One region of the Kribbella sp. NPDC043289 genome, then DNA from elsewhere that is predicted to be linked to it. Evidence: riboswitches for the same ligand, from Rfam matches in the RefSeq annotation. Region 1 holds a riboswitch; each other region holds the start of a gene.
What was found. Region 1 has a riboswitch for cobalamin ahead of AC0662_RS23595 (CbtB domain-containing protein). Riboswitches for the same ligand answer to the same signal wherever they lie in the genome.
Positions count from the first base shown of each region.

Region 1 (7,499 bases):
GGGCGCACATCGAAGCCTCACGCGCCCGCCTGCGGCCGATCTTCGACCAAGACTGAATCCGTCCTGAGGAGTCCTCTGTGGAACTGCTGCGCCTCGGCGCGGTCGGCGAGGAGCGCCCGTACGTGCGCGCCGCCGACGGCACCGTTCACGACCTGAGCCCGCTGACCGCCGACATCGACGGGGCCTTCCTCGCCGCCGACGGCATCGCCCGTACCCGCGCCGCGCTCGACGCCGGCGAACTGCCGGTCGCCGACACCGAGGGCCTGCGCGTCGGCGCCCCGATCGCCCGCCCCGGCGCGGTCGTCTGTATCGGGCAGAACTACGCCGCACACGCGGCCGAGTCCGGCGCCGAGCCGCCGAAGCAGCCGATCGTCTTCTTCAAGCACCCGAACACCGTCGTCGGCCCGTACGACGAGGTGCTCGTCCCGCGCGGCTCGGCCAAGACCGACTGGGAGGTCGAGCTCGCCGTCGTCATCGGCAAGCAGGCCCGCTACGTCGAGACCGACGAGGACGCGCTGGCCTGCATCGCGGGGTACGCCGTGTCGAACGACGTCTCGGAGCGCGCCTTCCAGATCGAGGTGTCCGGCGGCCAGTGGTCCAAGGGCAAGTGCTGCGAGACCTTCAACCCGTTCGGCCCGGCCCTCGTCCCGGCCGACGAGGTCGACCCGACGAGCCTCAACCTGCGCTCGTGGGTGAACGGTGAGCCGCGGCAGGACTCGAACACCCAGGACATGATCTTCGGCGTCGCCGCGCTGATCCGGGACCTCTCGCAGTACATGGTTCTCAGCCCCGGTGACATCGTGAACACCGGAACCCCGGAGGGCGTCGCCCTGTCCGGCCGTTTCCCGTACCTGTCGCCCGGCGACACCATGGAGATGGAGATCGAGGGCCTCGGCAAGCAGAAGCAGACCCTCGGCAAGGCCTGAAAGAACTGTCCCCGGCCGGTCTTAGGGTCGGCCGGGTGACGGACTACCTCGCCGATATCAGCAGCTCCTACGACAACGTCGCGGTCTCGTACGCCGAGCTCGTGGTGGACGCCGCCGACTGGGAGGGCGAGGCGTTCGACCTGCTCGCGAGGCTGATCCCGGACGGGCCGGTGCTCGACGTCGGCTGCGGACCGGGGCGGACGACCGGCCTGCTGGCCGCGCGCGACCTGCGGGTTCTCGGGATCGATCTGTCCCCCGGAATGATCGAGGTCGCCCGCCGGGACCACCCGGACCTCGACTTCCGCGTCGGCTCGATGACCGCGCTGGACCTACCGGACGGCTCGATGTCCGGCGTGGTGTCCTGGTGGTCGATCATCCACCTCCCGCGCGACGTCGTCCCGCAGGCGTTCGCCGAGTTCCACCGGGTCCTCGCCCCCGGCGGAGTCCTGCTGATGGGATTCCACGTCGGCGAGCAGTCGACCCACAAGACCTCCGGGTACGGCGGCCACCCGATGAACATCCACGTCCACCGCTGGACTGCGCCTGCCCTGACCGAGCTCGCGGTCGCCGCAGGCTTCACGCCGTACCTCGACGGAGAAATTCCCGGCGACCGGCTGCTCTTCCACAGGTAGCCTCAGCGCATGACGCCGACCGAGGCCGCGGAACAGTGGCGAACGCAGGGGTTCGTGGTACTGCCGGAGTTCCTGTCCCCGGCTGACCTGGCGCCGGCGCTCGGCGAGCTGCCGACGATGTTCCCGACACCGGAGGGCTTCCACGACGGGACCGACGAGCGGCGCTCGCGGTACATCGAGGACGAGTTCGACGGCATCGACACGTTTCCGTTCGCGAGCGTCGAGTTCAGCAGGCTCGCCGTCCACCCGAAGGTCATCGACCTCGCGGAGACGTTGCTCGGGCAGTCCGCTCTGCGGCTCTCGTCGGCCGAGGCGTGGGCGAAGTACACCGGCGCGACGTCGTACGACCAGGAGTTGCACCGCGACTACCTGAACCAGACGATCGTCGTACCGTCAGCTGCGGACCGCTTCCAGCATCTGGAGCTGTTCGTGTTCCTGGTCGACGTACCGGAGGAGCTCGGCCCGCCGCACCTGGTGCAGTACGAGCACACCGCCGAGCTGCCGATGAACCCGAACTTCTTTCCACGCTCGGGCGGCAAGGGCGACTTCGTGTCACCTGACGACAACACCCGCCTGTACGACGCCGAGCAGTCAGGCGCCGGTCCGGCCGGGACGGTGATCGCGTTCAACACCCGCACGTTCCACCGCGGCACGGGACTCCGCAGGCCCCACGGCGCGCGGTACTCGATGCAACTCGTCTACCGCCCGGCCGAGGCCGACTGGGGCCAGCGCGTCGCCTGGGCCGCCCGCAGCCACGAGCCCGCCTGGTACGACTTCGTCCGCCGAGCCACGCCCCGCCAGCTGGCGCTCTTCGGCTTCCCGCCGCCGGGGCATCCCTACTGGACCCCGCAAACCCTCGCCGGCACCGCCGAGCGCTACCCGCGCCTGGACCTCACCCCCTGGCGCTAGCGGCGGACTACAGGTCGTCGACGTACGGGGTCTGGCCGGTGAAGGTCAGGCGCCAGTCGGTGTTCAGGGCGTCGACGGTGAGGTCGTAGCCCTGGCGGCGCGCGGTGAGTTGGTGGTGACCGTCGACGACCTCGGAGATGGTGACTTTCCAGTCGCGAGCCTCGAGGGTTTCGGCGGCGAAGCTGATCTGTGCCTCGGGGTCGGGCGTGATGGTGGGGTCTCCGGTCTCGACGGTGATGGTGCACACGGACTCGGGGCCGTGCGGGTCGGCGAGCGCGGACTCGTCCACCGGGCCGACGTCCTGCGTCACCGCCGGGGTCTGGTCCGGTACGACGATTGCCGCCACCGCGAGGAGTTCCGAGCGGAGGAAGTTACGAGCTTCGGTCAGCGTCACGCTTCCGTGATACACCGTGCGGCCAAGGCTCGCGAGGCCACGCCGCGTTTCGAATTCATGAAACCAGCGGTGTCTCGCCGGTGAACGTTATCCGCCAGTCAGTGGTCCACGCGTGGACCGCGATCTCGTACCCATTCCGGACGGCCGCGACCCGAAAATGCCCGTCCTCCGGGGCCGCGACCTCCGCGGTCCACCCCCGGGCACGCAGTGCCTCGGCTGCGGCTGCGACCTCCGCCTCGGGATCCGGCGCCGACGGGTTCCCGGTCTCGACGGAGATCCGGCACACGGTCGCCGTCCCCCGGCCGTCGAACAGTACGCCGGGATTCACCGGCCCCGGGTCACGCGTCACCACCGGCCGCTGACCGGGTACGACGGCTGCCGCCACCGCCAGCAACTCATCCCGCAGGAACTCCCGCTGCTCGCTCATCCCCGTCCACCTCCCGACGGCCGCGACCGCCCTGTACCCGCCGCCCGCGATCCTCCTATACTGCCCCGTCCACCAGCCCCACGCCCAGTGACCCCACGCCCCACAACGCCACGCTCCCCAGCCACCTGCTCCGCGGAACTCCACCCCGGCGCCCGCTCCCCGACAGTCGGACCAGCGCCAGCCGGACCGCTGGCACTCAGTTTGGCGGCGTTCGCGGGGGCTTCTTCGCGTGCGGACGGTGCGGGTGAAGTATCGCGGGCGTGCCGGGAGTGTTTGGTGAGTGCTGCAAGTCCGTCGAACACCCGCGACGCCGTCTTCGCGGCCGCGTTGAAGGCGTCGCCCCACGACGCGCCGAGGAGCAGCTTGGTCTCGGCGCCCCGGCTGGTGTTCGTGCGGGTGATGTCCTTCAGCTTGCCCGAGACCACCCGGCCGATGTTGCGGAGCGCCTCGCTGTTCGGGCGGTAGTACTCGTTGTGCCAGCGCACCGACACCGCCTCGTCGCGGGCGAGCGGGTCGTTGGTCTCCATCCGGATCGCGTCGACGAACGTCGCGGGGTCCGGCCCGTGCCACTCCGAGAGCGCGACATAGTCGCCGGGCGCGCGCTCGACGTACAGCGTCGTCGCCGGTGTCACGAAGTCCGATGCCTCGTCGACGCGCTTGTCGATGCCCGGCGACCCGGTCATCACCACCTGCGGCGGACGGGCGCCGACCTCGAGCGCTTTCCCGACCACTTTCGTGCCGTACGAGTGCGCAACGACCGTGACGTCCGCCTTCTCCGCCTTGAGCTCGTCGACCTCGTCCAGGAACACCTTGAGCAGCGGCCCGCCCTCGGCCGCCGCGTCGTCCTCCGCGGCCTTGAGCAGGCCCTGCGGCGAGCTGTAGTCGAGCCAGACGATCACCGCGGTCTCCGGCCCGGCCTCCTGCTTGATCAGGTCGCCGCGGTCCGACTGTCCGGAGAACGTGTCGAGGCTGTTCCCCATCCCGGGAACCAGTACGGCGACGTGCTTCGCCTTCGGGAGCTCGCCGAGCACCTCGATCGCCCGCCCTTGTCCCTTCGGGTCGACCTTCAGGAACTGCCGCTGCCGCTGGACGTGAACGACGTTGCCGTCGGCATCCGTCTCGCTCACGGTGACCGGGGCCAGCAGCTCCTCGACGGTCTTCAGGCGCTTGAGTTGCTCGTCGTCCGCGGTGCCGTCGTCGGCCGCCGTCTGCAACCGCTCGCGAGCAGCCTCGAGCACCGCCAGATTGGCGCGGAACCGTTCGGCCAGTTGATCAGCCTCAGCCATGATGACTCCCCGTGACAGCCGGTCACCTGGGCGTGAGACCGGGCCACCGGCAGTTTGTCAGGCGGAGGGCACGAAGGCCAGAGACCAGTTCCCGCTGTGGTGGGACAGGCTGACCGTGGCGAGCGGCCGGACGTCGACGTGTCGCAGCGACTCGGCGGGCGCGTCCACGACGTACAGGACGATCGCGCGGACCACCGCCGGGTGGACGACGGCGAGGATCGCGCTGGGTTCGTCGTGCTGCCCGGCCACGTCCCCGAGCCAGTCGGCGACCCGGGCGAGGACGTCGTTCTCGGTCTCGCCGCCCGGCGTCGCGGTGTGCGGCCGTTCGAGCCACGCCGAGACCCGCGTCGGGTCGGCCGTGAGCAGATCCTCCAGCTCGCGGCCTGCCCAGTCGCCGTACTCGCGGTCCCGCAGCTCGGGGGCGACGATCGCGTCGTACCCGAGCGCAGCGGCTGTCCGGACGGCGGCCTGCTCAGGTCCGGAGTACACCGCGTCTGCCGAGAGCTTCAGGTCGCGCGCCGCCTCGACACTCGCCGCGTCCGGCTCGGCGTCGCCGCCGAGCACGAGTCCACGCAGTGCGGGTGTCAGGGCGTGCGCGACCAGGGTCAGCGTGGTCAAGCCGCAGCCACCTTCGATCGGATCGGCCGGCGGTCCACCGCGGCCGCGTACCCGAACCCGAGCAGGAGCCACAGCGTCGCCTGCGTACCGAGCGAGGCGAACCGGAACTGCCATAGCAGCGTAGCGGGGAACGTCTCCGGAACCTCGTTGATCCGCGGCAGGATCAGGTACGCCGCCACGACGGTCGCGAGCAGTCCGACGACACCACCGGCGAGGCGGGCGACATCGCCGTACCGCGCGGCCCAGCGGGACAGGGCGACCCCTGCCCACACCGCGAGCAGGCCGATGACCAGGGTCAAGAGGTAGGTGACGGTCCGCCGGGTGATGGTGTCGGGGTCACCGACCGCCGGCGGATTGGGTGGGTACTTGAAGAACGGGACGAGCACGATGCCGATGAAACCCGCGGCGGCGAGTCCGAGCGCGGCGTACGCGTCGTTGCCGGTCCGGAGCTTGCGGCGGAGCAGCGTGAACGCGACCGCGAACAGGCCGCCGAGCGCGACGCCGTACAGGCTGGTCGCGAGAAACAGGCCGGCCCGCTGGCCGTCGCGGCTGACCAATGGCTGTTCGTCCTCCGCCTGGTCAGCGTGGTTGTGGTCGTGAGTGTGCGCGGCACCGGCCTCTTCGATCGCGATCGCCGCGTCGACACGCGGCTCGCCCATCACGTAGGCGAACGTTCCGGCCAGCAGGCCGGCGAAGAGTCCGACGATCAGTCCGCGCACCAGGAGCGATCCGAAGGTGCGCATCTGATCTAGTGGCAGGGCACGCCGAGCAGGTGGCGACCGTCGTGCATCAGCTCGTGCAGGTACATCCCCGACTGGGAGACCGCGCCCTGGTCGAACCCGACCAGGTAGGCGAGCAGCAACATCAGGCCGACGCTGGTGAGCGCAGCAGCGAGAAGCTTGGGCGAGAGAGCCGGTACGGCGATCGTGCGGGCAGGAGCTGCCATTGAACTGAACCTCCTGGGGAAGTGCGCGTCCCCTTAGAAAGGCTGCTGTGCCCGAGCGTCCTGACTCACGAACCGAAGCTCGCTCACAGTGGCGCGGCCGTGCCGGACTCTCACCGGCTTCCCTCATGGCACCGCAGGTTGACCCTGGAACGGTAGAGCCCACACCGAACCCCGGTCAACGCGCCACGGCGCGCCGGTGACCAATCCCACCCCCACCCACCAGCCGCCCGGCGTGCGGCCCGACCGCCCACCTGCCCAGCCCCTCGCTCGACCACGCCGGCAGCCCACTTCCGACGTACGCCGTCCTGCCGCTCGCCTCACGACGCCCCCAACCCAACCCCGACGTACGGCACTCCGCCGCTCCCCCACCACGTCCACTCCGCGCACCCCCATCCCCACGCGACCACCACCCTCGGCGCCCCTCGACTACTGCCGAGTCGTGGCAATTGGCATGTGACCCCCAACGCGAGTCGTGAGTTCCGGCTGTCGATTTGCAACCAGGACCCACGACTCGGCGGGATCGCCGCGGGTAGAAGCCGAGGCGGGACGCCGGCCCGAGCATCGGCTTCTGCTGGGTGGGCATCACGCTCAGCTCGAAGGCGCCGCGAGCCGAGCGGTGAGTGAGGGGAGCGTTTACTCTGGGTGGATGCCGTCCGCTCATCATTTGGTTGCGTTTGCGATTACTGCGTTCATCATCATCGTGGTTCCGGGGCCCAGCGTGTTGTTCATCGTGGGGCGGGCGTTGGCGGTGGGGCGGCGGGAAGCCGTGTTGACGATGGTGGGGAACACGCTCGGTGCCGCGACGATGCTGGTGTTGATCGCGCTCGGGCTCGGGACGTTGATCGCGGCGAGTGCGGTCGCGTTGACGATCGTGAAGCTGGGCGGGGCGGCGTACCTGATCTATCTGGGGGTGCACGCGTTCCGGTCGCGGAAGTCGCTCGCGGAGGCGCTTGCCAGGGGGGTGAAGCCGGGGAGCAGCCGGAAGACCGTGCGGCAGGGGTTCCTGGTCGGGGTGACGAACGCGAAGACCGCGGTGTTCTTCGCGGCCGCGCTGCCGCAGTTCGTGGACAAGGGTGCGAGCAGCCCGGCGTGGGCGCAGATCCTGGTCCTCGGGTTGATCTTCATCCTGATCGCGCTCTGCTCGGACAGCGTCTGGGCGGTGGTGGCCGGTACGGCGCGCGAATGGTTCGCCCGCTCGCCGCGCCGGCTCGAGCTGGTCGGTGGCACCGGTGGTCTGATGATCATCGGTCTCGGCGCCAGCATCGCCGTCACCGGTTCCAAGGAATAGCTCAAACAGCAGCGGTACGTCGTCCCGCCGCGACACCGAGCAGCGCCAGCAACGCCGGGACACCGAACGCGAC
Region 1 is NZ_JBWKCB010000003.1:1,072,526-1,080,024, reverse strand. It holds gene AC0662_RS23640 (GntR family transcriptional regulator) at 1-56, shown strand, start outside; gene AC0662_RS23635 (fumarylacetoacetate hydrolase family protein) at 78-926, shown strand; gene AC0662_RS23630 (class I SAM-dependent methyltransferase) at 962-1,558, shown strand; gene AC0662_RS23625 (phytanoyl-CoA dioxygenase family protein) at 1,568-2,467, shown strand; gene AC0662_RS23620 (hypothetical protein) at 2,475-2,861, opposite strand; gene AC0662_RS23615 (hypothetical protein) at 2,917-3,288, opposite strand; gene AC0662_RS23610 (alpha/beta hydrolase) at 3,285-4,574, opposite strand; gene AC0662_RS23605 (histidine phosphatase family protein) at 4,632-5,192, opposite strand; gene AC0662_RS23600 (CbtA family protein) at 5,189-5,935, opposite strand; gene AC0662_RS23595 (CbtB domain-containing protein) at 5,941-6,138, opposite strand; cobalamin riboswitch at 6,176-6,300, opposite strand; gene AC0662_RS23590 (LysE family translocator) at 6,785-7,426, shown strand; gene AC0662_RS23585 (MFS transporter) at 7,428-7,499, opposite strand, start outside.

Region 2 (7,499 bases), 890 kb from region 1:
GGTGCGGACTTCCTGCAACTGAACCCGGCCGAAGCGCCCGCCGGCGGCCTCGCCGACTGGCTCACCGACCGCCTCCGCACGGCCATCTCGACCGGCCATCTCCCGGTCGGCGCCCGCCTCCCCGCGACCCGCATCCTGGCCACCGACCTCGGCATCTCCCGCGGCGTCGTCACCGAGTCCTACCAACGCCTCACCGAGGACGGCCACGTCTCCAGCCACGGCCGCCGCGGCACGATCGTCGTCGCGGCCCCCATCGGTACGACGCCTGCGTCGACGACCGCAAATCCGCCGCCACCGAACGTCCTGAACCAGCCCGGTCTGGATGCCTTCGACCGCCTCCGCGAGGTGACGGCGAGGATCGACCTGACCCCTGGCGTCCCTGATCTGGCGGCCTTCCCGCGCAGTGGATGGATGCGGGCCGAGCGCGCCGTGCTCAGCGATCTGGCCGCGCCCGACTTCGGGTACGGCGACCCCGCCGGGACGCCGGCGCTCCGCCGGGCAGTCGCCGCCTGGCTCGCCCAGTACCGCGGGATCGCCACGGACCCGGACGATCTGATCATCGTGGCGGGCGTCGCGCAGGCGATCGGTCTGGTGGCGCAATTGCTCGACGAGCGTGGCATCCACGTGATGGCGGTCGAGGATCCCGGCTCCCTCGGCTCCCGCCAGCACCTGCAGAACTGGGGCATGCAGACCCCGCCCGTCCCGGTGGACGACCGCGGCCTCGACGTCGAGGCACTCCGGAAGTCCGGGGCGCGGGTGGTGATGGTGACTCCGGCGCACCACTTCCCGACCGGCGTCGTCCTCGACGGGGAGCGGCGGCGTGAACTCATCCAGTGGGCGGCCGACGGCGGGCTGATCCTCGAGGACGACTACGACGCCGAGCACCGCTACGACCGCCCGCCGGTGCCGGCGTTGCGCGCGATGCTCCCCGATCAGGTGATCTACGCCGGCAGCATCTCGAAGCTCCTCGCTCCCGCGCTGCGGATCGGCTGGATGCTCGCGCCGCCGCAGTACAAGGAGGAACTGATCGGCCGGAAGCGGATGGCCGACCTCGGGAACCCCTCGCTCCCGCAGCTCACGCTCGCGCATCTGATGGAGTCGGGCGAACTCGAACGCCACCTGCGGTTCCTCCGCCGTCGGCACCGGGTACGCCGCGACGCGATGGTCACCGCGATCCACAACCATTTGCCCACCGCAACCATCCACGGCGTCGCGGCCGGCCTGCACCTGACCATCACCTTCGCTGAACCGCTCGACGACGTCGCCCTGGCCGCGGCCGCGCTGGAACACGGCGTCAAGACGCATCCGCTGTCCTGGCATTGCCAACTGCCGCACGCGCCCGGCCTGGTCCTCGGGTACGCCGCCCGCACGCCCACCGAGATCACGGAGGCGATCAGGACGATCGGCGAGGCCGCGGCAGCACCAACGGCGTACCGGTCAACGGGTCCGGGATCACCGAGCACTCGAGCCCGAAAACCTCCGCGACCACCTCGGGCGTGATCACGTCCGCGGGCGCTCCGACCGCGACCACCTCGCCGTGTTTGAGCGCGATCAGGTGGTCCGCGTACCGCGCCGCGAGGTTGAGGTCGTGCAGCACCAGCACGATCGTCTTGCCGTGCTCGCGGTTCAGGTCCTGCACGAGGTCGAGGATCTCCAACTGGTGCGCGAGGTCCAGGAACGTGGTCGGCTCGTCGAGCAACATCGTCTCGGCGTCCTGCGCCAGCGCGAGCGCGATCCACACCCGCTGCCGCTGACCGCCGGACAGCTCCTCCAGCGGCCGATCGGCCAACTCGGCGACACCCGTCGCCGCGAGCGCGGCCGTCACCACCCGCTCGTCCTCTGCCGACCACTGCCGGAACCACCGTTGGTGCGGATGCCGCCCGCGCCCGACCAGGTCGGACACCGTGATCCCGTCCGGCGCGACCGGCTGCTGCGGCAGCATCCCCAACCGCGTCGCCAGGCGCCCGGCGCTGAGCTTCGCCAAATCCTGGTCGTCCAGGTAGACGGCTCCGCCTTGAGGCGCGAGCAGCCGCGCCAGTCCACGTAGGAACGTCGACTTCCCGCAGGCGTTGGCGCCGACGATCACCGTGATCTTCCGCTCCGGGATCGCCGCCGACAACCGGTGTACGACGGGACTCCCGCCGTACCCCAAGGTCAGCTCTTCTGCTCGCAGCATCGTCATCCTCCTCGGCCGACCCGGTTCGCGCGGGCCATCAAGAACAGCAGGTACGGCGCCCCGAGGAACGCGGTCACCACGCCGACCGGCAACGCCGTCGGAGCCACCACCGTCCGCGCGATCAGGTCCGCGGACACCACCAGCAACGCCCCGATCGCGCCAGCCGCGAGCAACCCGGCGACGCGCTCCGCAACCAGCCGACGCGCCAACTGCGGCGCCACTAACGCCACGAACCCGATCGGTCCAGCAGCCGCCGTCGCCAACGCCGCAAGCCCAACGCCGACCGCGATCAACACCCCACGCGACAACTCGACCCGCCCACCCAAGGTCCGCGCCAAGTCGTCGCCCAACTCCAGCAACCGCAGCTGCCGCGACGAGCCCACCGCGGCCGGCAACCCCACGACCACCGCGGCGCCGATCAACGCCACGTCCGACCACGACCGCCCGGCAAGACTTCCGGCGAGCCACATCGATGCGCTCTTCGCCGTGTAGATGTCCGCCAACGTCAGCAGGTACGCCGTCAGCGACCCGATGATCGCCGTCACGCCAACCCCCACGAGCACCAGCCGATACCCGGAGACCCCGTTGCGATAGGCCAGCAGATACACGCTGAGCGCGGCGAGCAACGACCCGATCAACGCACCCAGCGGGATCCACCCACTCCCGATCACGGTGATGATCAGTACGGCGGCCAACGCGGCACCGGCGTTGATGCCGATCAGGTCCGGACTCACCAACGGGTTGCGCGCGAGCCGCTGGAAGATCGCGCCGGACACCGCGAACGCCGTACCGACACCGATGCCGACGAGGACGCGAGGCAAACGATTGTTCACGACGACGTCGTACGTGATGAGCGTCCCGTGCCCCGACAACGCCCGCAGGACATCAGAGAGCGGAAGCGCGTAATCGCCACGAGTCAAGGCGAACGCACCGACGACCACCGTCAGCACCCACGCGACCGTCGAGACCACGACGCTCGCGACATCCACCCGAGTGGACACCCGCCCGATTCGCAAAGTCTTCACAACGCAGCCGTCCGTCGACGGCGCACCAGTGCGATGAACAGCGGTGCCCCGATCAGCGCCGTGATGATCCCGACCTGCAACTCCGCCGGCCGTACGACGATCCGCCCGGCGACGTCCGCGAGCAACAGGACCGCGGGCGCGAGCACCATCGACCACGGCAACAGCCACCGGTAGTCCGCGCCGACGATCGTCCGTGCGACATGCGGTACGGCGAGACCAATGAAGCCGATCGGGCCGGCGATCGCGGTCGCCGTACCGGCCAGGATCACGACGGCGACGCCGGCCAGGACACGCACGAGTGCGACCCTGGTGCCTAGTGTCTGCGCAAGTTCAGCGCCGAGCGCGAGCTGGTTGAGCGACCGCGCCAGAACCAGCGCCAGAACGGTGCCTACGGCAAGGAACGGCACCGCCTGCGCGACGATCGCCCCGTTCGCCAAGGACAACGACCCGACTACCCAGAACCGATACTCGTTCAACGTCGAGAGATCCAGCAGGGTCGCGGCCGACGTGACCGAGCCGAACAGCGCGGAGATCGCCGCTCCCGCCAGCGCGAGCTTCACCGGCGTCGCTCCGCCGATCGCGCCCACGACGTACACGACGACTGTCGCGACGAGCGCGCCGCCCATCGCGAACCACACGTACCCGGTCAGGCTGTGCACGCCGAACACCCCGATCGCCGCCACTACGGCCACGGCCGCGCCCGCGTTCACGCCGAGAATCCCCGGGTCGGCCAGCGGGTTCCGCGTCACGCCCTGCATCAACCCACCGGACAACCCGAGCGCGACCCCGACCAAGAGACCCGCGACGGTTCGCGGCACGCGCAAGTACGTCACGACACGATCGGTATCGCTGCCGCTGAAGTTCGCCAGCGCCCGATAGACGTCACCGGTCCCGACCCACTGGTTCCCGACGCACAACGACAGCACGACGGCCACGGCCAGCACCCCGACGCAGACCGTGAGCCCGGCAGCCTTCCTCACTTGAAGAGGTCGGGGTGAATGATGCGCGCCAGGTTCTCCGTCGTGTACGCGCCCCGGACACCCGCCGAGTGATTCGCGAACAACCACGGCACCACATGACGATTGCGCACAGCCTTCAGATTGCTCAATGCAGGATTCGCCAACAGCTTGGCGACATCGGGCTGCGACGAGGCGGCCGTCAGCGATGCGTCACAGCAGCCGCTGATCAGCACGTAGTCCGGGTCGCGCTTGATGAACTCCTCGACGCTGATCTTCACGTTCCGCTTCGACGTCAGGTCCGCGAACGCGTTCACGCCTCCCGCTTGCTTGATCAGCACCGTCCCGAAGTCCGGTCCACCCGAAACCGTCAGGCCGCCGCCCTCCAGCGCGGGCCGGATGATCGCCACCGTCGGCCGCGGCGCGTCCTTCACGGCCGTCTCGACCGCCGCGATCCGCCGCTGCTGGTCGGCGATCACCTGCTCGGCACGGTCCTCGACCTTGAACAGCTTGCCGAGGTCGCGCAGATCGGCGTACACGTTGTCCATCGAGACCGTCGACGGGTCGATCGCCTCGTCGCCCTTGCCGTCCGCGGTCGGGCAGAGCGGGCTGAAGATCCAGGTCCGGACGCCGAGGTCGGACAGGCTCTTGCGGCTGCCGAAGCTCGAGTCGCTGCCGGCCGCGCTGAACACGTCGTTGAACCCGGACAGCACGAAGTCCGGGTTCAGGCTGAGCAGCTGCTCACGACTCGGCAGGTTCTTGTAGTACGTCGCCTTCGCCTGCGCGGCGGCGTACTCCGGGAGCACCTCGGCATCCAGGTACGCCGTACCGACGAGCCGATCCGAGATCCCCAACGCGTGGGCCATCTCGATGGCGGGTTGGTACGCCGCGAACACCCGCTGCGGCGGACCGTCGACGGAGACGTCGATCCCGCAGTTCTTGACGGTGATCGCACCGGCACTCGAACCGGCTTCAGCAGCTGGGCCACACCCGGCCAGCAGGGAAACAGACAGGACAACAGCAAGCACGCGTACGACGGCCATGGGCGGACCGCTCCTCCAGCACCTCGTGGACGGGTCGAGCGCCGTGGCCGGTCTCCTGGCTGACGGGTACCGCGATCGCCGGTCGAACCTTCCCAGCCGCAAGCGGCCAGTGGTCTCCCCGAGGGGAACGTCCGGCGAACATCCCGATCACAGTGGCGAGGGCCGCGCCGGTACTCCACCGGCTTCCCGAACACCACGGCTCCGCCACCCTAACACCCGCGACTGTGTCGCAGATCGTCAGCGCGTGTAGATCAGCGCGTATAGATAGGCGCCATCGCCAGCGCGAACTGCGTCATCAGGTCCGGGTTGATCGCCCGGGCCGGCAGCGGGACGAAGTCCACCAGCTTGTCGTCGCCGACGCGGATCGTGGTCCGGCCGGTCGCGGTGTCGACGTACCCCTCGTCGCCGAGCGGGATCGACTGCGAGGTCGCGGCCTTGGCGAGCGGAGCGATCAACGCCTTCGCCTGCGGAGTACGCCGTACCGAGGTGGTCAGCACGCTCGTCGCGGTCACCCAGCCGCAGACCGGGTCGCCGGGCGTCGTCTCGCTGTCGCGGCGGGCCGTCGGCCGCGCGCCCAGCACCTTCTCGGCCCCGGACGACCCGCGGTCGCACTCCGGGCGTGTGATCACCGGGTCCGCCGTCGGAACGCCTGCCGCCTGCCGGGCGACCTCCTGCGCGAGGACGACGTACTTCGCGAGCGTCGCCTTCGGACCGGCGACCTTGTAGAGCTTGCCGCCCAGCAGGAACACCACGAACGTGCTCGCCCCGTAGCCGCCTTGGCCCACCACCGCAGGCTTCACCGGCTCACCCTTGGACGCCTTCTGGCTCGCGGCCAACGTCGCCGCGGTCGCCGGGAGCACCGATGTCTCGATGCTCAGCACCGGACCGTTCGGAAAGTTGCTGAGGGTCAACTGGCAGACGTCGTACGTCGGAAGGCCGAAGTCGGTCGGCACCGTCTTGGTCTGGATATCCACAGCAGGCACCGCAAGCGTCGTCCGGACCAATTCCTGGTTCATCCGCAGGCATACGGACTGCGCGGGTGCCGCCGAGGCCGGCACGCTCGGGCTCGGCGTATCGGAGGGCGTTGCCGACGGGCTGTCCGCAGAGGTCGTCGACACCAGCGGGGGTGCACTCGGGGCGGTCTCCTGCCCGGGACCGCTACAGCCCGCGAGCAGTACGACGGCCAGGCCAGCGGTCATTCCACGGCGGATACGCATGATGCCTGGAACTCTAACCGGCGGTCCGGAGCTCCCTTTCGCGGACGGCGTGTTCGTCGGTACGGGCGTCGTACCGCCAGAACTCACGCAGCCAGACAGCGGTCCCGATCACGCCGGCGACGCACATGACACCGCCGCTGACGATCGCGGTCCGGACGCCGGTCAGGTCGGCAACGAGACCGGACCGGGCCTGTCCACCGAGCGGGCCGAGCGAGTACCCGAGCATCTCGATCCCGGCCAGCCGACCGCGCATCTCGTCCGGGATCGTCTGGTTCCAGATCACCGAGCGGAACAGCACCGAGACCATGTCGGCCGCGCCCGCCAGCGCGAAGAAGGCGATCGCGATCCAGATGTTCGGCGCCAGCCCGGCGAGCCCGACCGCGGCACCCCAGCCGATCGTGGCCAGCACCACCGCCCGGCCCTGGTGGTGCACGTGTTTGGCCCAGCCGCTGGTCAGGCTTGCGCACATCGCCCCGATCGCCTCGGCGCTGTACAGCAGACCGAGCAACCTCGGCTCCTTCAGGATGTCGGTCGCGAACGCCGGGAACAGCACGATCGGCATCGCCAGGAACATCCCGACCATGTCGACGAGGTACGTCGCCAGCAGGTCCTTGCGCCGGAACGCGTAGACGATCCCGCCACCGATCGCCCGCAGACTCGGCGCGCTCGCGCCATCACCCGCGCGGTAGGCACCGAGGCGGGTGTACATCAGCGTCGCGAACACGATCCCGACCAGCTCGACCGAGAACGCCCAGGTCACGCCGACCGAGCCGACGAGGACGCCGCCCACCGCCGGGCCGGCGAGCTGACCGATCTGCGAGGTCAGTGAGCTCAACGCGACCGCGGCGGGGATCTCCGCGTGCTTGACCACACGGGGCAGCAGCGCCTCGCGGCTCGGCCGCTGCAGCGAGGACGCGATCGCGTTCAGCGCGCCGCAGACGTAGATCAGCCAGACCTGCGGGTTCGGGAGCAGGGTGTTGACGACCATCAGCGCGGAGATCACGACCTGGGCCAGGCCGGTGCCGACGAGCAGTTTCCGGCGCTCCACGTGGTCGGCCAGCGCGCCGCCGTACAGGCCGAAG
Region 2 is NZ_JBWKCB010000003.1:177,592-185,090, forward strand. It holds gene pdxR (MocR-like pyridoxine biosynthesis transcription factor PdxR) at 1-1,500, shown strand, start outside; gene AC0662_RS19225 (ABC transporter ATP-binding protein) at 1,394-2,176, opposite strand; gene AC0662_RS19230 (FecCD family ABC transporter permease) at 2,179-3,201, opposite strand; gene AC0662_RS19235 (FecCD family ABC transporter permease) at 3,198-4,181, opposite strand; gene AC0662_RS19240 (ABC transporter substrate-binding protein) at 4,178-5,200, opposite strand; cobalamin riboswitch at 5,229-5,413, opposite strand; gene AC0662_RS19245 (hypothetical protein) at 5,452-6,399, opposite strand; gene AC0662_RS19250 (MFS transporter) at 6,431-7,499, opposite strand, start outside.
Region 2: it holds a riboswitch for cobalamin, as region 1 does, so the genes downstream of both, AC0662_RS19240 (ABC transporter substrate-binding protein) here and AC0662_RS23595 (CbtB domain-containing protein) in region 1, are expected to answer to the same signal.

Region 3 (7,499 bases), on a different contig from region 1:
CTCGCCGAGGTGCTCTGGCTGCTCGGCTGCCGCCCGGTCTGGGACGAGGCGTCCCGGCGGGTGACGAGCTTCGAGGTGGTCGATCTCGTGGAGCTCGGTCGGCCGCGGATCGATGTCACGATCCGGATCTCCGGCTTCTTCCGGGACGCGTTCCCGCACGTCGTCGCGCTGCTCGACGAGGCGGTCCGGACGGTCGCCGCGCTGGACGAGCCGCCGACGGACAACTTCCTGAAGGCCCACGTCGACGCTGACGTTGCTGCGGGCAACGACGTACGCCAGTCGACGGCCCGGGTCTTCGGCTCCAAGCCGGGCTCGTACGGCGCCGGCTTGCTGCCGCTCGTGGACGCGCGCAACTGGCGCACCGACGCCGAGCTGGCCGAGGTTTACGCCGTCTGGGGCGGGTACGCGTACGGCAAGGACCTGGACGGCGCCGAGGCCCGCGGCTCGATGGAACGCGCGTACGCCCGGATCCAGGTCGCGGCGAAGAACGCCGACACCCGCGAGCACGACATCATGGACTCCGACGACTACTTCCAGTACCACGGCGGCATGATCGCGATGGTCCGGCACCTCACCGGCTCGAACCCGAAGGCGTACGTCGGTGACTCCGCCGTCCCCGCCCAGGTGAAGACCCGGACGCTGGAGGAGGAGGCGAAGCGGGTCTTCCGGGCGCGGGTGGTGAACCCGCGCTGGATGGCGGCGATGCGGCGGCACGGGTACAAGGGTGCGTTCGAGATGGCCGCGACCGTCGACTACCTGTTCGGGTACGACGCGACCGCGGGCGTGGTCGACGACTGGATGTACGAGTCGCTGACCACCGAGTACGTCGCGAATCCCGAGATGGCCGAGTTCTTCCGCGCGTCGAACCCGTGGGCCCGGCACGGCATCGCCGAACGGCTGCTCGAGGCGGCGCAGCGCGGGCTCTGGGCGGAGCCGTCGGACGAGGCGCTCGCGACGCTACGGAACGCAGTACTTGAGACGGAAGGTGACATCGAGGACCGCGGCTGATTGGGTTGAGGCATGCTTCCTGAGCGACCACGGGTCCTGATCACCAACGACGACGGGTATCGCGCCCCGGGAATCCGGGCGCTGGCACCGACCATCGCCGAGCTCGGGTACGACGTGGTCGTGGTCGCACCGCTGCTCGACGAGAGTGGCGTCGGATCGGCCCGCGCGGGCATGGTCGGCCGCCCGATCCGGACCGCGTCCGACGAGGAGAACGGCGTCACCTACATCGGGATCGAGGGAACGCCCGCGGGTGCGGTGACGCTGGCGGCCCTCGGCGCGTTCGGTCCGGCGCCCGACCTGGTCCTGTCCGGGATCAACCGCGGGCTCAACGTCAGCGTGTCGATCTTCCACTCCGGCACCGTCGCGGCGGCCGTGACCGCGTCCGGTTACGGTACGTCGGGGGTCGCCGTCAGCCTCGACTCGGAGGACCCGCAGCACTGGCCGACCGCGGCGACGATCGCGGGTGAGGCGCTCGGGTGGATCGCGGCCGAGCCCGCCGGCACGGTCGTGACGATCAACGTGCCGGACCGCCCGCTGGACCAGCTGGCAGGAGTACGCCACGCGTCGCTGGCGCCGCTGTCACACTCGCGGCTGACCGGCTCGACGGCTCCGACCGGGGAGCCGGTGATCCTGCTGGGGCCGAATCACCCGAATCCGGACCCGGACTCCGACGTGGCCCTCCTCGCCGCCGGCTTCGTCACCGTCACCCCGATCGTCGGCATCCGCGAGGTCGCGGACGACACCGCCGCCAACGCCCTCGCCAAACGCCTGAACCGCTGACGCCTGACTGCCTGACACCGGGTGCCGCTGGCGGGTTGCTGCGCCGCTGACGTGCTGTAACCCGTCAGTGGTCACACAACCCGCCACCCGGCGGCGTGGTGAGTGCCACGTGACCGGGATGGGTTCCGGAGGGAGTTGGTGTGCCATGATCGGGCCGACGGTTGTGGAGGAACACCGGTGCGAATCCGGGGCGGTCCCGCCACTGTGACCAGAGCTGTGCGAAAGCTGTGACAGGCGCAGACTCTGGGAGCCAGGACATCCACGGTCGTCCGCCGGCCTACGGAATTCCGCAGTGCCGGCGTACCAGTGCCGTAGCGGGCGTGGACACCCGCTCGACGAAAGGGATTCCGCCGATGCGGGCCGTGCGTTCACCGGGTCAGTCGACCAGCTTTCCGTTCACCGCGATCGTCGGGATGGACGATCTCCAGCTCGCGCTGATCCTGGCCACGATCTCGCCGGCGATCGGCGGTGTACTGATCCGCGGCGAGAAGGGGACGGCGAAGTCGACGGCCGTCCGCGCGCTGACCGAGATCCTCCCGCCCGTCGAGGTGGTCCCCGGCTGCCGCTTCTCCTGCGATCCGGTGCGCCCCGACCCGACCTGCCCCGACGGCCCACACCACGCGGAAGCGGACGGTGCCGAGCGCAGCGACGGATCGCATCACGCGGAAGCGGACGGTGCCGCGCACGGTGACGGACTGCGTCACGGGGAAGCGGACGGTGCCGCGCTCAGCGACGGACCGCTTCGGGGAGAGGCGGACGGCGGTGACGTGGGTGGGACCGGCGGGCGGCGGGGGCTGCGGGCTGCGCGGTTGGTCGAGTTGCCGGTGGGCGCGACCGAGGACCGGGTGCTCGGGTCGTTGCACCTGGAGAAGGCGCTCGCGGAAGGCGTCACGGCGTACGAGCCGGGCTTGTTGGCGGCCGCGCATCGGGGGTTGCTGTACGTCGACGAGGTCAACCTGCTGCACGATCACTTGGTCGACGTACTGCTCGACGCGGCCGCGATGGGGCGGGCGACGGTCGAGCGGGACGGCGTCTCGGTCACGCACCCGGCGCGGTTCGTGCTGGTCGGCACCATGAACCCGGAGGAAGGCGAGCTCCGGCCGCAGTTGCTCGACCGGTTCGGCCTGACCGTGGACGTGGTGGCGAGCCGCGATCCCGCCGTCCGCGTTGAGGTGATGCGCGCGCGGCTGACCTACGAGGCGGATCCGGAGACCTTCGTCGCCCGGTACGACGGCTCGCAGCGGGAGCTTGCCGAGCGCATCGTGAAGGCGCGTGACCTGCTGGCCGAGGTGATCCTGACCGACTCCGCGCTGCGGCAGATCGCGGAGATCTGCGCTTCGTTCGACGTGGACGGGATGCGTGCCGACCTCGTGACGGCTCGCACCGCTGTGGCGCACGCGGCGTGGTCCGGACGGACGGTTGTCGAGGTCGAGGACGTCCGGGCGGCCGCGAAGCTGGCGCTCCCGCATCGCCGTCGGCGGAACCCGTTCGACGCACCGGGGTTGGACGAGCAGCAACTCGAAGACGCGATCAACAACAGCACGCCCCCGGAAGACCCCGACGACGACCCGCCGGGCGGCCCGCCGGGCGGCCCGGGCGGCGCCGACGACCCGGCCAACGCCGACGCGGTGCCGGGCGACTCGAACGACTCGGCGAGCGCCGCGGACCCGACAAACGGCGACCTGGCGAACGACGCCTCGGATGATGCCGCGGATCCGGCCCGCGACGGCCTGGACGACGGCGCGCCCGGCGACCCGAAGCGCTCGGCTGCGAAAGGTGAGCCGGGTGACGGTGAAAGCGGTCAGCCCGGCCCGACGCCGGTCGGTGAGATCGCCGGAAGCTCCGAGCCCTACAAGGCCCGCCTCCTGAGCGTGCAAGCAGCTGGGATGGGTGTCGCCGGCCGCCGCTCCCGCGCCATCACCGAGGTGGGCCGGGTCGTCGGCGACCGCGCGCGAGTCGGCCGCGAGCCGGGCCGACCGCATCTCCTCGGCACCATCTGGAGCGCCGCCCCACACCAGCACGCCCGCGGTCGCAGCGGCCCAGGCCTCGTGGTGCGTCCCGCCGACGTCCGCCTCGCCGTACGCGAAGGTCGTGAGGGCAACCTCGTCCTGTTCTGCGTCGACGCGTCCGGCTCGATGGGCACGAAGAAGCGCATGGGCGAGGTGAAGACCGCGATCGTCTCGCTGCTCCTCGACGCGTATCAGCGCCGCGACACCGTCGGCCTCGTCACGTTCGCCGGCCCGGCCGCCACGGTCGCTCTCCCGCCGACGGGCAGCGTCGAAACCGCCGTACGACGCCTCGAATCCCTCCCGACCGGCGGCCGCACCCCGCTCGCCGAAGGTCTCTTGCAAGCAGCCGAGGTACTGCGGATCGCCGCGATCCGCGACCCCCGGCGGCGCCCGCTCCTGGTGCTCGTCACCGACGGCCGCGCCACGTACGGCGAGAACGCCTTCGCCCGCGCTCGTCAGGCGGCCGGCTGGCTGGCCCAGCAGGGCATCGCGACCGTTGTCGTGGACTGCGAACCGCACCGCGGCGTCCGGCTCGGTCTTGCCGCCGAACTGGCGGTCGACCTCGGCGCGGAGTACCTCGACCTCGGAGATGTTGCCGCCGGCAACCTCGTCCGCGCGGTCACGGACCGGAAGGCGGCCTGAGATGCCGAAGGGGCGGCCGGCCGCCGTACCGGACGACGGACTGACCACCCGCCAGCGCCGCAACCGGCCGCTGCTGATGGTGCACACCGGCGAGATGAAGGGGAAGTCGACCGCCGCGTTCGGGATGGCGCTGCGGGCCTGGAACCAGGGCTGGAACCTCGGGGTCTTCCAGTTCGTGAAGAGCGCGAAGTGGAAGGTCGGCGAGGAGAGCGCGTTCAAGGCGCTCGGCGAACTGCACGCGGCGACCGGACAGGGCGGTCCGGTCGAGTGGCACAAGATGGGTGAGGGCTGGAGCTGGTCCCGCAAGGCCGGCACCGAGGCGGACCACGCCGCCGACGCGCTCGAGGGCTGGCGCGAGATCCAGCGCCGGCTCGCCGCCGAGACCCACGACCTGTACGTACTCGACGAGTTCACCTACCCGATGAAGTGGGGCTGGATCGACGTCGACGAGGTGGTCTCGACGCTCGTCGATCGTCCCGGTCACCAGTACGTCGTGATCACCGGACGCGACGCGCATCCGAAGCTTCTCGATGCGGCGGACCTGGCCACCGAGATGACCAAGCTGAAACATCCGATGGACACCGGCCAGAAGGGCCAGAAGGGCATCGAGTGGTGATTCCGCGGGTGGTGATCGCGGCGCCGGCGTCCGGAGCCGGGAAGACGACCGTCGCGGTCGGGCTGATGGCCGCGCTGCGGAACGCCGGACACGTGGTCGCGGGCTTCAAGGTCGGACCCGACTACATCGACCCCGGGTTCCACGCGGTCGCCACCGGACGCCCGGGACGCAACCTCGACCCGATGCTGTCCGGCGAGGAACGCATCGGCCCGCTCTTCGCGCACGGTGCGGCCGGCGCGGACCTGGCCGTCATCGAGGGCGTGATGGGCCTGTACGACGGTGCGCTCGGGACCGAGGGTTTCTCGTCGACCGCGCATGTCGCGAAGCTGTTGCAGGCGCCCGTGGTGCTGGTGGTCGACGCGTCGGCGGCCGGGCGCAGCGTCGGGGCGGTCGTCCAGGGTTTCGTTGCCTTCGACACCGAAGTGCGGATCGCCGGGGTGATCCTGAACAAGGTCGGCTCGGACCGGCACGAGACCGAAGTACGCGCCGGTGTCGCGCCGATAGGCGTCCCCGTCCTCGGCGTCCTCCGCCGCGACACGCGGCTGACCGTCCCCAGCCGGCACCTGGGCCTGGTCCCCGCCGACGAACAACGCGCCCAAGCCGAAGCAGCAGTCGAAGCCGCCGCCGAACTCGTCCACCAAGGCGTCGACCTCCAGGCCGTCGTCGCCACCGCCAAGGCTGCCCCCAGCCACCAAGCCACCCCCTGGAACCCAAGCGAAGAGCTCGAACAACCGTCCTCGCCGACCGCGCGACCTGTGGTTGCGGTTGCTGGGGGACCGGTCTTCTCCTTCAGGTATGCGGAGACGACGGAGTTGCTGACCGCGGCGGGGGCGGAGGTTGTCACGTTCGACCCGTTGACCGACACGTTGCCCGAGGCAACGGCGGCGCTCTGTCTCGGCGGCGGCTTCCCTGAGCTGCACGCGGAGGCCCTGTCCGCGAACAAGGAGCTGCGCCACCAGGTCGCCACCGAGGTCGCCGCCGGTCTGCCGGTGATCGCCGAATGCGCCGGCCTGCTTTACCTCTGCCGCGAACTCGACGGCCACCCGATGACCGGCGTTCTCCCGGCAACCGGCCGGATGACGCCGCGCCTCACCCTCGGGTACCGAACAGCTGTCGCCGCGACCACCACGACCTTCTTCGACGAGGGCCGCCGCGTCCACGGGCACGAGTTCCACCGCACCACGGTTGACCTCGACGCCGACGTACAGCCGGCCTGGTATCTCCCGACCGGCGTCGAAGGCATCACGCTCCCGAACCTGCACGCGTCGTACCTGCACCTGCACTGGACGGCCACCCCCGACGTCCCGGCCCGCCTGGTCGCCGCCGCCCGCGGGCGGGTCCGATGAGCCTGGTGCTTGGCGTCGGCCTCCGCTCCGGTACGCCGTACTCCGAGCTCGCCGACCTGGTGGCCAAGGCCGTCAACGGTGACGTGCGGTTGGTCGTGACGATCGCCGGTCGCGAGACCGAGCCGGCACTGCGACAGCTTGTCGACGAGCTCGGAGCAGAGCTGCGCACGTTCACGACCGACGAGCTGGCCGACCAGCCGGCGCCAACGCCGAGCGAGCAGGTCGAGCAGCTCGCGGGCGTCCCCAGTGTCGCCGAGGCAGCCGTCCTCGCCAGTGGCGCGCAGCTTCTGATCCTGAAACAACGCAGTACCAACGCGACCGTCGCCGTCGGTCGCTTGCCCGCGCCCGGGTACGCAGCGGACGAGCGGGCCGTGGTGCATCGCGTGATCGCCGAGCGCCGCGACGTCCGCCGGGGATTCCTCGACGTCCCGATCGACGACGATCTGCTGACGCGGGTGCTCGAAGCCGCGCACCGGGCGCCGAGTGTGGGACTCAGCCAGCCGTGGGACTTCCTGCTGATCCGCGATCTCGCCACCCGCCGCAAGGTGCACGATCTCGCCATCGAGCAGCGCGACGCGTTCGCCGCGTCGCTGCCGGAGGACCGTCGGTCGGCGTTCGACGGGCTGAAGATCGAGGCGATCCTGGACACGCCGCTGAACATCGCGGTGACCTGCGACCCCGGTCGCGGCGGCCGGCACGTTCTCGGTCGGCACGCGGATCCGCGAACGACCTGGTTCTCCGCAGCGATCGCGATCCAGAACCTCTGGCTCGCCGCCCGCGCCGAGGGACTGGGCGTCGGCTGGGTCTCCTTCTTCGAACCCGCCGAGGTCGCCGCGGTGCTCGACCTGCCCGCGCACATCGAACTGGTCGGCTACCTCTGCGTCGGGTACGTCGACGAGTTCGCAGCGGCACCCGAGTTGGTGCGGTCCGGCTGGGCCAGGCGCCGACCTCTGACCTGGGCGATGCATCACGAGGAATGGGGACGCCGTACGACGTCGATCGTCGACGACGCGTTGCGGGCGGGCGCGAACGCAGTACCGGCCTCCGGTCAGAAGGTCCGCGTTGTCGTCGGCGGCGACGCGACCGACCTGGGACAGC
Region 3 is NZ_JBWKCB010000001.1:2,253,973-2,261,471, reverse strand. It holds gene cobN (cobaltochelatase subunit CobN) at 1-1,008, shown strand, start outside; gene surE (5'/3'-nucleotidase SurE) at 1,021-1,788, shown strand; cobalamin riboswitch at 1,933-2,069, shown strand; gene AC0662_RS10750 (magnesium chelatase subunit D family protein) at 2,142-4,439, shown strand; gene cobO (cob(I)yrinic acid a,c-diamide adenosyltransferase) at 4,441-5,055, shown strand; gene AC0662_RS10740 (cobyrinate a,c-diamide synthase) at 5,049-6,401, shown strand; gene bluB (5,6-dimethylbenzimidazole synthase) at 6,398-7,499, shown strand, end outside.
Region 3: it holds a riboswitch for cobalamin, as region 1 does, so the genes downstream of both, AC0662_RS10750 (magnesium chelatase subunit D family protein) here and AC0662_RS23595 (CbtB domain-containing protein) in region 1, are expected to answer to the same signal.

Region 4 (7,499 bases), on a different contig from region 1:
GCTGCGGATGTTCGCGCTGGCCTGTACGCACGCGACCGCGGAGGCCGCCCGTTTCGAGCAGACGGCCGTCGATCTGAAGGCGTCCTGGCGGGAACGCGCCGCGCCGGTCCGCGCGGGCTCGGCGACCGAGCTGTTGATCGAGGCCCTGCCGGCCGCACCCGTCCTCACACTCGCCGCCGCGGCGCAGCTCATCGACCGCTCGCAGCAGGCCGCCAACCAGGGCCTCGCCCGACTGGTCGAGGCGCGGATCTTGCGCGAGGTCACCGACGGCCGGCGGAACCGCGTCTACGAGGCGCCCGAGCTGATCGACGCCTTCACGCTGCTCGAGCGCCGCTTCGCGAGCCCGGCCGCGGACACGCAGATCGAGCCGCCTAGCAGACCCGTTCCGTCGAGGCCACGACCGACACGCTAGGTGGTTTGACTTTCCGTTCCCTGTGGAGCAAGAATTCGAACATATGTTCGATCGTACAGGGGAGCTGTTATGCCGGAGCCGTTCGACTGGGACATCCTGCACAGGCCATCGGCGATGGCCATGGTCCGCGGCCAGCTCGGCTTCAGCTGGATGGTCCTGTCCGGCCGGCTGGCCCGGCTGACCGACGAGCAGTACTTCTGGCGCCCGAGCAGCGAGGCGCTCACCGTCGTCCGGCGGCACTACACAGGACACTTCCGCGCACTCGGGTCCGGCGAATGGGTCGCGCAATGGCCGGACGAGCCGGACCATCGCGGCCCACGGACGATCGCCTGGCTGATCGCGCACCTGACCGAGACGTTCTTCGAGCGCTGGGAGTGGACGTTCGGCGAAAGCCGGCAGGGCCGCGCGGACATCACCCTGCACGGCAACGCGCGGGATGCGGTCGCCTGGCTGACCCACTGGGTCGAGGCCTGGCAGGACGCGATCGCCGGCCTCGACGAGGACGCGGTGACGACGGTCGGCCTCAGCCAGGCCAACGAACTCGACGCGGCCGAGCCGTTCGGCCACGTCGTACTGCGCCTCAATCGCGAGCTGATCCATCACGGCTCCGAGATCATGACGCTCCAGGATCTGTATGCGGTCGCGGCGTGAGGACCACAAGATGTGCGACACGCGGCGTGGCGCTACCACAAGATCTAGATGTTCCGACTTAGCATCACTACTGCTGGTGGTTCGGGATGGTCGACGACACAACATGTTGTTCATCTCGAGGCAACAGGGGAATCCGGTGCGAGTCCGGAACTGCCCCGCAACGGTGAGCGGTCGTGACGTCCAGCTGCGTCCGCGAGTCCGGATACCTGCCACCGGTGCGTGTACCGCCGGTACACGCGGTCCGAGATCTCGCGGGTGGGTCGCAGGGCGTGACGGGCAGTGGTACCGGCCGGTGCTGCCGTCTCGTCGTGCGCCTGCTCGCGTGGTGCCGGGTCTCCGAACACTTCTGGAGCGCACACCTGTGACCATTGCTTCCTCATCGTCAGCCTCTGTGGCGACGGACCGGGAGATCGAGCTGACCGTCGTCCGTCGCGACGGCAGCAGTACTCCGTTCGACGCCACCAAGATCTCCGTCGCCGTGACGAAGGCGTTCCTCGCTGTCGAGGGCGCCGACGCGGCCGCCACCCACCGGGTCCGCGACCTGGTGACCGACCTGACCGGCCGGGTCGTCGGTGCCCTGACCAGCCGCGGTCTGAATTCGCTGTCCGGGCGGCGCAGCGTGCAGGTCGAGGACATCCAGGACCAGGTCGAGCTGGCGCTGATGCGCGCCGGCGAGCACCAGGTCGCCCGCGCCTACGTCCTGTACCGCGAGGAGCGGACCAAGGCCCGCACCCCCGCCGACGCGTCCGGCGTCACCGAGAAGCCGGCGCCGTCCGTCCGCGCCGCCGACGGCACCCGGTCCCCGCTAGACGTCGATCGTCTCCAAGTGGTCGTCGCCGAGGCAGCTGCCGGTCTCGACGCGGTCGACCCCGAACTGATCCTGAACGAGACCCTCGGCGCCTGCTACGACGGCATCGCGCAGCACGAGGTCGAGCTCGCGCTGGTGATGGCCGCCCGGTCGTACGTCGAGACCGAGCCGCAGTACAGCTTCGCCGCCGCACGTCTCCTGCTGGACCGGATCCGCCGCGAGACGCTGGGCCGCGTGTACGGCGAGCCCCGGCAGGCCAGCCAGGCCGACATGACCGCGGCGTACGCCGACTACTTCCCGCGGTACATCCGGGTCGGGATCGAGGCCGGGCAGCTCGACCCCCGGCTCGCCGAGTTCGACCTCGAGCGGCTCGCCGAGGCCATCGATCCGGACGCCGACCTGACCTTCACGTTCCTCGCGCTGCAGACGCTCCACGACCGCTACCTGCTGCACATCGACAAAGTGCGGTACGAGTTGCCGCAGGCCTTCTTCCTTCGCGTCGCGATGGGGATGGCGCTGCGCGAGGACGACCGGGAGGCGCGGGCGATCGAGTTCTACCAACTGCTCAGCTCGTTCCGCTTCATGTCGTCGACGCCGACGCTGTTCAACTCCGGCACCACCCGGCCGCAGCTGTCGTCCTGCTTCCTCACCACGGTCGAGGACGATCTGGCCGGCATCTTCCACGGCATCCGCAACAACGCCCTCCTCGCCAAGTACTCCGGCGGCCTCGGCAACGACTGGACCCCGGTCCGCGGCATCGGCGCCCGCATCCGCGGCACCAACGGCGAGTCCCAGGGCGTCGTCCCCTTCCTCAAGGTTGCCAACGACACCGCGGTCGCGGTGAACCAAGGCGGGCGCCGTAAGGGCGCGGTGTGTGCGTATCTGGAGACGTGGCACATCGACGTCGAGGAGTTTCTGGATCTGCGGAAGAACACCGGGGACGAGCGGCGGCGTACGCATGACATGAACACCGCGAACTGGGTGCCGGACCTGTTCCTGCAGCGGGTCGAGGCCGGTGGTGAGTGGACGTTGTTCTCGCCGGACGAGGTGCCGGATCTGCACGACCTCTACGGCACCGCGTTCGCCGATGCGTACCGCGCGTACGAGGAGGCGGCGGATCGTGGCGAGATCCATACCTTCAAGCGGGTCAAGGCGGTTGACCTCTGGCGCCGGATGCTGACCGTGCTGTTCGAGACCGGGCATCCGTGGATCACCTTCAAGGACGCCTGCAACCTGCGTTCACCGCAGCAGCACAGCGGTGTCGTGCACTCGTCGAACCTGTGCACGGAGATCACCCTGAACACCACGGTCGAGGAGACCGCGGTCTGCAACCTGGGCTCGGTCAACCTGGTCGCGCACCTGACCGACACCGGCCTGGACGACGACCTGCTCCGGGACACCGTCAGGACAGCGGTCCGGATGCTCGACAACGTCATCGACGTGAACCTCTACACCACGCCGGAGTCGGAGCGCGCCAACCAGCGGCACCGGCCGGTCGGCCTCGGTCTGATGGGCTTCGCGGATGCGCTGTTCACGCTCCGGGTCCCGTACGCCTCCGAGGCCGCGGTCGAGTTCGCCGACAGCTCGATGGAGCAGATCAGCTACCACGCGATCGAGGCGTCCAGCGATCTCGCCGCCGAGCGCGGCCGCTACTCGTCGTACGACGGATCGCTGTGGAGTCTCGGGATCCTGCCGATCGACTCGCTCGACCTGCTGCACACCGCGCGCGGCGGTGACGTGACCATCGACCGGAGTACCCGGCTGGACTGGGACACCCTGCGGGCGAAGGTACTGCGCGACGGGATGCGGAACTCGAACGTGATGGCGATCGCCCCGACCGCGACGATCTCCAACATCTCCGGCGTGAGCCAGTCGATCGAGCCGACGTACAGCAACCTGTTCGTGAAGTCGAACATGTCCGGTGAGTTCACGATCGCGAACCCGTACCTCGTCGCCGACCTCAAGGACCGCGGGTTGTGGGACCAGGTGATGGTGTCGGACCTGAAGTACCACGACGGTGTGCTGGCCGGCATCGACCGGATCCCGGCCGATCTGCGTGAGCTGTACGCGACGGCGTTCGAGATCGACCCGCTCTGGCTGGTGAAGGCGGCGTCGCGGCGGCAGAAGTGGATCGACCAGGCGCAGTCGCTGAACCTCTACATGGCGAAACCGTCCGGCCGCGCGCTGGATGAGCTTTACCGGTCAGCGTGGCGCTTTGGCCTCAAGACGACTTATTACCTGCGTTCCCAGTCAGCAACCCACGTGGAGAAATCCACGCTTCAAGGCACCGACGGCCGGCTCAACGCCGTACCCGTTGCTCTCACTGAGCCCACCGGAGCCGTGTGCTCCCTCGACGACCCGGACTGCGAGGCCTGCCAGTGAGCTCTCTGTCGATCGGAGCGGCCCGTGTCGAGGTCGCCGACAAGGCGATGATCAACTCCCGCGCGGACGTGAACCAGCTCCTCCCGCTGAAGTACACGTGGGCCTGGGAGAAGTACCTCGCGGCCTGCAACAACCACTGGATGCCGACCGAGGTGTCCATGCAGGCCGACATCGCCTTGTGGCGGCGTCCATCAGGGGCCAAAGACGGCCTCACCGAGGACGAGCGGCTCATGCTCAAGCGCAACCTCGGCTTCTTCGCCACGGCCGAGTCCCTGGTCGCGAACAACATCGTCCTCGCGGTCTACCGCCAGCTCAGCAACCCCGAATGCCGGCAGTACCTGCTCCGCCAGGCGTTCGAGGAGGCCGTCCACACCCACACCTTCCAGTACATCTGTACGTCGCTCGGTCTCGACGAGGGCGAGCTGTTCAACATGTACCGCGAGGTGCCGTCGATCTCGGACAAGGACGCGTGGGCGCTGAAGTACACCCAGCACCTGGAGGACCCGGACTTCCGCACCGGGACACCGGAGGCCGACACCGCGTTCCTGCGCGACCTGATCGCGTTCTACGTGGTCTTCGAGGGCATGTGGTTCTACACCGGGTTCGCGCAGATCCTGTCGCTCGGCCGGCGGAACAAGATGGTCGGGATCGCCGAGCAGTACCAGTACATCCTGCGCGACGAGTCGATCCACCTGAACTTCGGCATCGACTGCGTCAACCAGATCAAGCAGGAGAACCCGCACCTGTGGACGGCCGCCTTCCAGGCCGAGGTCCGGCAGATGCTCGCCGAGGCCTGTGAGCTGGAGGTCGCGTACGGCCGGGCGACGATGCCGAACGGCATGCTCGGCCTCACCGCGGACCTCTGTGAGCAGTACATGCGGTTCATCACGGACCGCAGAGCGGAACAAATCGGAATTTCTCCGCTGTTTGGTGAAACGCGGAACCCCTTCGGATGGATGTCAGAGGTGATGGACTTGAAGAAGGAGAAGAACTTCTTCGAGACCAGAGTGATCGAGTACCAGTCCTCCAGCGGACTCAGCTGGGACTGACACCCCGATCCGGAAGGCCCGCGGTGCAACTCGCCGCTCCGCGGGCCTTCCTTCAACTCACTCCGGGCAACTCACACCGGGCAGCTCACTCCGGGCAGCTCACTCCGGGCCGTGCTTCTGGATGAAGTCGAGTGCGGTGCGGGCGACCTCTTCCCAGCCGTGGTCGATGACGAGCGAGTGCCCGCGGTTCGGCAGCTCGACGAACTCGGTGATGCCGGAGTTCTTCGCGTGCTGCTTGTACGCCGCGTGCGTGATCGCGTGCGGCACCGTGTGGTCCTTCTCCCCCGACACCAGCAGGATCGGCCCGCGGTTCTCGGCCTTGTACTCGACCTTGGTCTCGCTGAACGGGTTCAGGTTCGCGACAGCGGCCTGGAAGATCGGTACGCCGGACGCCGCCACATGGAACTCGTCGTACAACTGCCGGGCCTCGTCCTCGTCGAGGGCGTTGGCCCATCCGTACTTGAACTCGTCGAAGCTCAGCGTGACCGAGCGCCGCGCGTTCGCCGGGTTGCCGAGGACCGGCGACCCGGACTTCAACGCCGACGCCGGCAGCGGCAGTACGCCGCGACCCGGCGCCGGGTCGATCGACACGGTCACGGCCGACGCTCCCTCGCCGGCGATCTTCTGGGCGATCAGCCCGCCGAACGAGTGCCCGACCACGGCGGGTTTCCGGTCCAGGCCGCCGATCGCGTCCAGGTAGTGATCGGTGACCGCCTGGACCATCTTGTGTGCGAAAACCTCCGGGTGCTCGCGCGCCTCCGCGACCGTCTCCGGGTCGTCCGGCCACCCCGGAGCGACCGTGCTGTACCCGTTCTCCTCGAACAACCGCCGCCACCGGTCCCAGCTGCTCGAGAGCAGCCAGAGCCCGTGCACGAAAACCACAGGTTGCTTACCGGACGCATTGGCCGAGTCCACCTCGGCCCGCTCGCGATCAGTCAGCCCCATCGAAACCCCCTCCAGGTCAGGAATGCCCGCGACGCTAGCCCCTCACCACCCCCCTTGGGAATCGATTCAGCGCGGATTGTCCGCGTGGGTCAGCGTCTCCCACGCGAAGAAATAGTTCGCGCCGGCCGGCCGCTTGCTCTCGGTGTACTGCAGCGTCGTCGGCAGCTGCTGGCCGAGCCGGTTGTGGTAGTGGTTGTAGACGATCTCGGTGACCGCCCCGAGGCCCTTTTTCACCGTCCCTCCGCAGAGGTTCGACGGCGTCGGCGCACCGTTCTCGAGCCGCGTGTGGAAGTAGAAGCCGTCAGTGAGTCGCTTGCCCGCTTCGGCGTACAGGTCGACGCCCTGGTGGTAGGCGGTCTCGGCGACGTGGGTGGCGGCAGTGAGGCCCCAGCCGGTGTGCCCGAAGTCCCGACAGGTCTCCTGGGCGAGTCCGTTCGAGAACGTCGACTGGCCCTGCCAGTAGTCGACGATCTCCTCGCGGGTGTCCTTCGACGAGCAGGTCGACGGCGCCTTCGGGTACGAGCCGTCGGTGGTCTCGTAGACGTACCCGGGCAGCCGGCCGCGCCAGATGCTGACCGCCTTGTCGAACGCGGCCCGGTCGTCGAGGAACACGGCGATCCCGATCGCGGCGTCGGTCATGATCAGTTCCCAGTTGCCGTTCTTGCAGCCGGCGCCGTTGCGGACCTCGGGCAGGTACACGTCGCGCAGCATCTTCTCGAAGCGGCCGCGCTGCGACCACGATCCGCCGTACGTGCGCTTGATCAGTTCACCGGCCCGCGAGAACGAGGCGCCGGACCAGCCCGTCTGCAGCGGGGCGTTGGTGTTCGTGTGGTCCTTCAGTACGGCGGACCACGCGTCCATGATCGCGATCGCCTTCTTGGCATAGCGATCGTCGTCGGTGACATACCAGAGCAGCGCGTGGGTGTACGCAGCGAGCGCATCGTTGCGTTCGTCGGAGCACCCGTAGTTGGGGTTCGAGCTGGACCCGCACTCGACGATCGCGCGCGGTTTCGGGGTGTACGACAAGGCGGCGTACGAGCTGGCCTTCATCGCGTCGTACGCCGCCTTCTGTGGCTGGGCGCCGGCCTTGACCTGCTGCTTCACGAAGTCGAGCTGGGCCTTGTCGACGAGGACGCCGGGGTGCTTGAACGTCGGCGGCGCCGCCGTACTGGTCTGGGCGGCGAACAGTACGGCGGACGCCGCGACCAGCGTCAGTGCCAGGGTGAGAAGGAGTGGGCGGTGCAGTCGCATG
Region 4 is NZ_JBWKCB010000007.1:185,372-192,870, forward strand. It holds gene AC0662_RS34020 (Fic family protein) at 1-412, shown strand, start outside; gene AC0662_RS34025 (DinB family protein) at 482-1,063, shown strand; cobalamin riboswitch at 1,124-1,291, shown strand; gene AC0662_RS34030 (ribonucleoside-diphosphate reductase subunit alpha) at 1,455-4,253, shown strand; gene AC0662_RS34035 (ribonucleotide-diphosphate reductase subunit beta) at 4,250-5,302, shown strand; gene AC0662_RS34040 (alpha/beta hydrolase) at 5,402-6,247, opposite strand; gene AC0662_RS34045 (alginate lyase family protein) at 6,314-7,498, opposite strand.
Region 4: it holds a riboswitch for cobalamin, as region 1 does, so the genes downstream of both, AC0662_RS34030 (ribonucleoside-diphosphate reductase subunit alpha) here and AC0662_RS23595 (CbtB domain-containing protein) in region 1, are expected to answer to the same signal.